Regions from separate parts of the Arthrobacter sp. Marseille-P9274 genome, predicted to be linked through region 1. Evidence: riboswitches for the same ligand, from Rfam matches in the RefSeq annotation. Region 1 holds a riboswitch; the other holds the start of a gene.

What was found. Region 1 has a riboswitch for glycine ahead of cycA (D-serine/D-alanine/glycine transporter). Riboswitches for the same ligand answer to the same signal wherever they lie in the genome.
Positions count from the first base shown of each region.
Region 2: another riboswitch for glycine. It lies ahead of cycA (D-serine/D-alanine/glycine transporter); the one in region 1 lies ahead of cycA (D-serine/D-alanine/glycine transporter).

Region 1 is NZ_CAMPOV010000005.1:58,737-62,145, reverse strand. It holds gene cycA (D-serine/D-alanine/glycine transporter) at 1-1,378, opposite strand, end outside; glycine riboswitch at 1,738-1,828, opposite strand; gene OC550_RS21335 (DinB family protein) at 1,963-2,478, opposite strand; gene OC550_RS22330 (protealysin inhibitor emfourin) at 2,519-2,950, opposite strand; gene OC550_RS21325 (M4 family metallopeptidase) at 2,947-3,409, opposite strand, start outside.
Region 2 is NZ_CAMPOV010000002.1:455,217-458,625, forward strand. It holds gene cycA (D-serine/D-alanine/glycine transporter) at 1-1,407, opposite strand, end outside; glycine riboswitch at 1,565-1,662, opposite strand; gene OC550_RS15305 (hypothetical protein) at 1,794-2,747, opposite strand; gene OC550_RS15310 (DUF1524 domain-containing protein) at 2,807-3,409, opposite strand, start outside.

The DNA of each region.
Region 1 (3,409 bases):
GCACCGGACGCCGGCGCAGGATGGCCCAGGCGACGCCGAGGACGACGAACCAGAGCGGGGTCACCAGCAGCGCGGTGAGCGTGTCCGGCTGCGTGGTCAGGGCCCAGAGGACGAAGGCGAAGAACGCGAACACCACCCAGACCATCGCGATGCCGCCGGGCATCTTGAACTTGGACTCATTGTGCAGCTGCGCCCGGCGCTTCCGGAAGGCGAGGTAGCTGGCCAGGATGATGGACCAGACGAACATGAAGCAGACCGCGGAGACCGTGGTAACCATTTCGAACGCCAGGGCGATGCTGTCGCCCGCGTAGAGGAGGACGACGCCGGCGAGCAGCAGGACGCAGGACAGGAACAGTGCGTTCTGCGGAACCTTGCGCGAGGAGAGCTTGCCGAGGGTGGTCGGAGCGTCGCCTTCCTGGGCGAGGCCGAACACCATGCGGGAGGTCGAGTAGACGCCGGAGTTGGCCGAGGACATTGCCGAGGTCAGCACCACGAGGTTGACGATGGTGGCGGCCATCCCGAGTCCTGCCAGCGAGAACATGCCGATGAAGGGGCTGTGCCCGGCCTGGAACTCGGTCCACGGGGTGACGGCCATCAGGATGACCAGGGCGCCTACGTAGAAGAGCAGCACGCGGACGGGGATGGAGTTGATGGCCTTGGGAAGGTTCTTCTCCGGATCCTTGGCTTCCGCCGCCGTCGTACCCACCAGTTCGATGCCCACGAAGGCGAAGACTGCGATCTGGAAGCCCGCCACGAAGCCCATGAACTCCTGCGGGAAGAAGCCGCCGTGGCTCCACAGGTTGCTGAAGGAGGCCGGGCCGGCATCGGACTCGAAACCGGTGAAGATCATGACCAGGCCGGTGACGATCAGCGCCACGATGGCGACGATCTTGATCAGGGCGAACCAGAACTCGGTCTCGCCGAACGCCTTGACGGTGGCCAGGTTCAGCAACAGCAGGACGGCCACGGTGAACACGCCCGGGATCCAGAGCTGGATGCCCGGCACCAATTCATTGGCGTAGCCGGCGATGGCGATGACGTCCGCGATGCCGGTGACGACCCAGCAGAACCAGTAGGTCCAGCCGGTGAAGAACCCGGCCCAGGGACCGAGGAGGTCGCCGGCGAAGTCACTGAAGGACTTGTAGTTGAGGTTGCTCAGCAGCAGCTCGCCCATCGCCCGCATGACGAAGAACAGCATGAAGCCGATGATCATGTAGACGAAGATTACGGACGGACCCGCAACGGAGATCGTCTTGCCCGAACCCATGAACAGGCCGGTGCCGATCGCACCTCCGATGGCGATCAGCTGGATGTGCCTGTTGCTGAGCTGGCGCTCCAGATGGGGCGCCTTCTCAGTCGAGACGGCATCAGTTTTCACGTACAGCTCCTTGATTTGACAGGGTTTCGTTCCTCTTGGGCACGATGCAGGACAGCCGGATGTCAGCCGAAAGCCCAGCCCTTGTCCGCGCGGAAATAGAGGTCGGCAGTGGTCCAGTCAGGGGGCCAGGGCCGGATGGAGGGGGTAGGCGCAGCTGCGCCTTGGTTGGGGGGCGTTGGCGCTCTCGCTCGGGATCGCCATCAGGAACTCCATCACGTCAGGTGGCGCAGGTACGCCACGTTGATTCGGGTTCCTCCCCACTCTGTATGGAACCTGAGAGATTCGGGGTGCTGCATCGCTGCATGCGCCCTTGCCCCGACGGTGAGCCGCGCTGATGCGCAGCTGCTTTCCAGAGGTGCCTCGCCGCGGCGGTACGTGGGCCTGAGAGATTCCCGGGGAGGGTTTGCTCCTTCGGCGCCTGCACCGGCAGGACTCTCCCGCCGCAGATCACAAGCTAGTGCGCCACGAGTGACGCGACTCACACCTTAGCGGTTTTCCGCCGCACAACGCAACCTCCTTTCCGACCGACCGTTCGGGCCGGCCCGGCGGGATCCTGCCGGCGCAACCGGAATCCGCGCGCGGAACTAGGCTTCCCCGCGCCCGAGCATGCCCTTCACATATGCGGCCTGGCCGCAGTGCTCCAGACAGTCATCGAGGACGCTCACCAGCCGGACGCCGAGCGTCACATGCGGGTTCCAGCGCGTGTCCACCACGCGGTCCAGGTCCTCCTCGGTTAGTCCGCGCAGGTACTCGATGGTCGCGGCGTGGACGTCGTCGAAGTACTCCCGCAGCAGCGCGGGTGAAGCGACGCGCACCTTGTCGACCTGCCCGGACCTGTGCCCGAAGCCCGTGTCCCCGGCCTCCAATGGCAGGCCGATCTTCGCGGCCCATCCGCCCGCGGTCCACTTCTGCCCCGTCCCGGCGACGTCGGCGATGTGGTCGTCCTGCACGCGCGAGAGGTGCCAGACGAGCCAGCCGATGGAGTTCCCGCCCCCGCCCGGCCGCACGGCGAGTTGCTCCGGCTCCAGCCCTTCGAGGATGTCGTGGACGCGTTCCTGGGCGCGGCCGTAGGCGTCGATCAGCAGGTCGTTGAGTTTCATGGAGCTAGCCTACGACGACGGCGGGGAGCCGCGTGCGACGCTAGCGGCCGTCTTCGCCAGGGCCGTGCTGCGGCGGCGGGAACAGCCTCTGCCCGGGTTCGGTAGCCCTTCGGGACGGCTCCGTCACCGGCCGTTCCGGTTCCAGGACGTCCTCGTCCCGGTCCACGGCTGGTTCCGGTCCGGAGCGGCCTGCTTCGCTTGGGCCGCCGGCGCGGGCGGCGTCCCTGGTTCTGTCCACCAAGGCCCGCCAAGGGCCGGTCACATGGCGTTCAGGCAGCGTCGCCTGGTGCTCCCCCGCGATGATGGAGTAGACATAGCGGTCGGGCTGGTTGGCGTCGTCAGGCACGTCATCCCACGGGCACGAGTCGATCAGCGGCATCCAGACGTCGCGCAGCTCCGGCTGGGCGACGTCCACCGCCCACCGCGTAGTCAGTCCGGCGAACCCGCCGGTGCGCCTGACGGCGATCTTCATTCCACTACGCCCACCTCTGTCCAGGCTGCCGTGACGGCCTTGAGTTCCTCTGATTCCTTACCGTAGCGGCTTTCCGCCGCGGCCGCAGTAGCCTCCGCAAAGGCCGCGAAACCGCTGTCGGGGCTGAGCAGGGCTCCAGTGATCGTGTCGTACCAGATCTGCCCCGCCCGCTCCCACGCCTTGCCGCCCAGCTGGACCGCCAGCCGGTAGAAGGCGTGGTTGGGGATGCCCGAGTTCAGGTGCACGCCGCCGTTGTCACCGCGGGTGTCCACGTAGCCCGCCATGGTGGCCGGCTGCGGATCCTTGCCGATGACATCGTCGTCGTATGCGGTGCCCGGCGCCTTCATCGACCGCAGGGCGGTGCCGTTCACCTCGTCCGTGAACAGGCCCGCGCCGATCAGCCAGTCCGCCTCCTCCGCGGTCTGGCCGAGCCGGTGCTGTTCGACCAGCGCCGCGAAG
Region 2 (3,409 bases), on a different contig from region 1:
GAACGCCTCGTAGCGCGCCAGGTGCGCCGGGCGGCGGCGCAGCATGAGCCAGGCGATGCCGAGGACGACGAACCAGAGCGGGGTCACCAGCAGCGCGGTGAGCGTGTCCGGCTGCGTGGTCAGCGCCCAGAGGACGAAGGCGAAGAACGCGAACACCACCCAGACCATCGCGATGCCGCCGGGCATCTTGAACTTGGACTCGTCATGCAGCCGCGCCCGGCGCTTCCGGAAGGCGAGGTAGCTGGCCAGGATGATGGACCAGACGAACATGAAGCAGACCGCGGAGACCGTGGTCACCATTTCGAACGCCAGGGCGATGTCCTTGCCGGCGTAGAGGAGGACGACGCCGGAGAGCAGCAGGACGCAGGACACGAACAGTGCGTTCTGCGGAACCTTGCGCGAGGAGAGCTTGCCGAGGACGGTCGGAGCGTCGCCTTCCTGCGCGAGGCCGTAGACCATGCGGGAGGTCGAATAGACGCCGGAGTTGGCCGAGGACATCGCCGAGGTCAGCACCACGAGGTTGATGATCGTGGCGGCCATGCCGAGTCCGGCCAGGGAGAACATTCCGATAAAGGGGCTGCGGCCCGCCTCGAACTCGGTCCACGGGGTGACGGACATGAGGATGATCAAGGCGCCGACGTAGAACAGGAGCACACGGATGGGGATGGAGTTGATGGCCTTGGGAAGGTTCTTCTCCGGGTCCTTGGCTTCCGCCGCCGTCGTACCCACCAGTTCGATGCCCACGAAGGCGAACACCGCGATTTGGAAGCCCGCCACGAAGCCCATGAACTCGTTCGGGAAGAAGCCGCCATGGCTCCACAGGTTGCTGAAGGCGGCCGGGCCGGCCGGGGACTCGAAACCGGTGAAGATCATGATCAGGCCGGTGACGATCAGCGCCACGATGGCGACGATCTTGATCATGGCGAACCAGAACTCGGTCTCGCCGAAGGCCCTGACGGTGGCCAGGTTCAGCAGCAGCAGGACGGCCACGGTGAAGATGCCCGGGATCCAGAGTTGGATGCCCGGAATCAGTTCGTCGGCGTAGCCGGCGATGGCGATGACGTCCGCGATGCCGGTGACGACCCAGCAGAACCAGTAGGTCCAGCCGGTGAAGAACCCGGCCCAGGGACCGAGCAGGTCAGCGGCGAAATCGCTAAAGGACTTGTAGTGGAGGTTGCTCAGCAGCAGCTCGCCCATCGCCCGCATGACGAAGAACAGCATGAAGCCGATGATCATGTAAACGAAGATCACGGAGGGGCCGGCCGCCGAAATGGTCTTCCCCGAGCCCATGAACAGGCCGGTGCCGATCGCACCGCCGATCGCGATCAGCTGGATGTGCCGGTTGGATAACTGCCGCGCGAGATGCGGCGGCTCGCCTGTCGTGGTGGATGCATGTGGCGTAGTCATGAGGAACTCCATGGTTCAAGTGGCACGGGCGCACCACGTTGATTAGGTTCCTCCCCACTCTGTATTGGACCTGAGAGATTCCGCGCCCCCTGCTTGCGCAGGAGCCGCTTGCACCGTCGGTGAGACAGGCTGCCGCCTGGCTGCTTTCCAGAGTTGCCTAGCCGCGGCGGTACATGGGCCTGAGAGATTCCCGGGGAGGGTTTGCTCCTACGGCGCCTGCCGAATGTACCGGCAGGACTCTCCCGCCGCAGATCGTAAGCATTATTGACTTATGGGTGACTGGGATCACAACTCAGAGTAGAGTGCGGCCCGGCCTCCCGCAAGCCGGTTGCGTGAAGGGCGTCATATTCCGGAAACAGAGTCCGGCGGCCCGCCGTGCAAAGCTGTCAGCCCCGTTCGGCGAACGGCGGCACGTGGTGACCTGGCCCGAAAGGCCTGAACCAGTCCTCGAACTTCATCGACGGAGCCCCTTCGGGGCTGGCCTCCGGATCATTTTCGAAGCCGTCCATGGCCGGGTCGAAAAGCATCATGGAGTCGGCGAAACGCAGGAAGAAGTGTTCGAGCCCGGCCACCCAGTCCGGCGGCAGGTCGGCCTCGAGCTCCAGTTCGTCGGCCAGGAATTCCGCCTCGGCGAGAAGGCAGCGCAGCCCGAGCTCCTGGGCCACGCAGGACGGTTCCTTCCAGCCGGCGGCCAGGTTCATCGTGAGGTCGGTGCAGACGGTGAGGAACCGGGCCGCGAAACGTGCGTCGTAGTGGTGCGCGTACTGCGGCGGCAGGTTGCCGAGGACGTAGGTCTCGTCAATGTCCCTGGCCGTCGGTTCCCGGCCCCTGAGCAGGTCTATGTCGTTGAACAGCTCGTCGATCATGCCGGCGCCCGCATGCCAGAGCAACCCGGCCAGCACCCGGGCCCGGTGCCGCGACAGCTCGCGCTCCGCCTCGGGCGCCGCGGCATCGTAGCCGAGCCGCTCGAGAGCGATCCCGCCAGCCCGGCCCGCGGCTTCCAGCAAGGTGGCCACGGCGTTGCCGCTGATTCCGGTGTCCGCCGGCTCCCGCCCGCCCTCTGCCCCGGCGGCATGGGGCATAACGGAGTCCGCCACCCCGTGGCCCTCCGCCGGCTCGACCTTGCCGCGCAGGATCCGGATGCCCGGGACATCCGCCGCGATGGCCAGCGGATCCATGGCAACGGCGAGGGCGGCGAACAGGTCAGTCGAGGCCAGAGCCACGTGTTCGGGTGTTTCGGCTTTGACGACGGCGTAGCTCCGCAGCTCCCCCGGGTCGGTGATGTCCACGTCTATGGCGATGTGGATCGACGCCGCGATGGGCCTCTCCGGGTCATTCATGCGTAACACCCTACTCCCGCTGGCGCCTGCCACGACGGAAAGAAGCAGGCCCGGACTGGTCAGCCCTCGCAGCCGACCCCGTCGCCGTTGCCGTCGAACTTGGTGCTCCAGCCGGGGTCGCCCACCCGGATGGGCGCTGCGCCGCGGGCCTTCACCTCGGCGCAGTTCTTGTACTCGATGGCTGGGAGGGTCACTCCGCCGCCATCGGCCGGGACCCGTTGGTCCGCGCAGGATGAGGTTAGGACCTTCTTGATGGCGTCGTACTCGGCCCGGGTCATCCAGAGACCGTACTTGGCTTTCACCGCGGTCTGCAGGGCAACGTACTCGCAGCGGAAGCCCTTGTTCGGCGGCAGCCAGGTCGCAGCGTCGCCGTCGCCCTTGGCGCCGTTCGTGGGACCGTCGGCGGCCCTCAGGTTCAGCGGATCGTTGGCGAACGCTTCGCGTTGTCCGGAGGAGAGCTTCCGGGCGCCCTTCTGCCACGCATCCGAGAGGGCGACGACGTGGTCGATCTGGACCAGGGTGCTGGTCTTGTTGCCGCGGACAAAGTCGATCGTCTTGCCGGTGTACGGATCGGCAAGGGTGCCGGTCAGGACGACGCAGTCCTTGGTGCCGGGCTTGAAAGTCTCGTTGGCCAAGTCGCGGGCGAGAACATCATTCCGGGC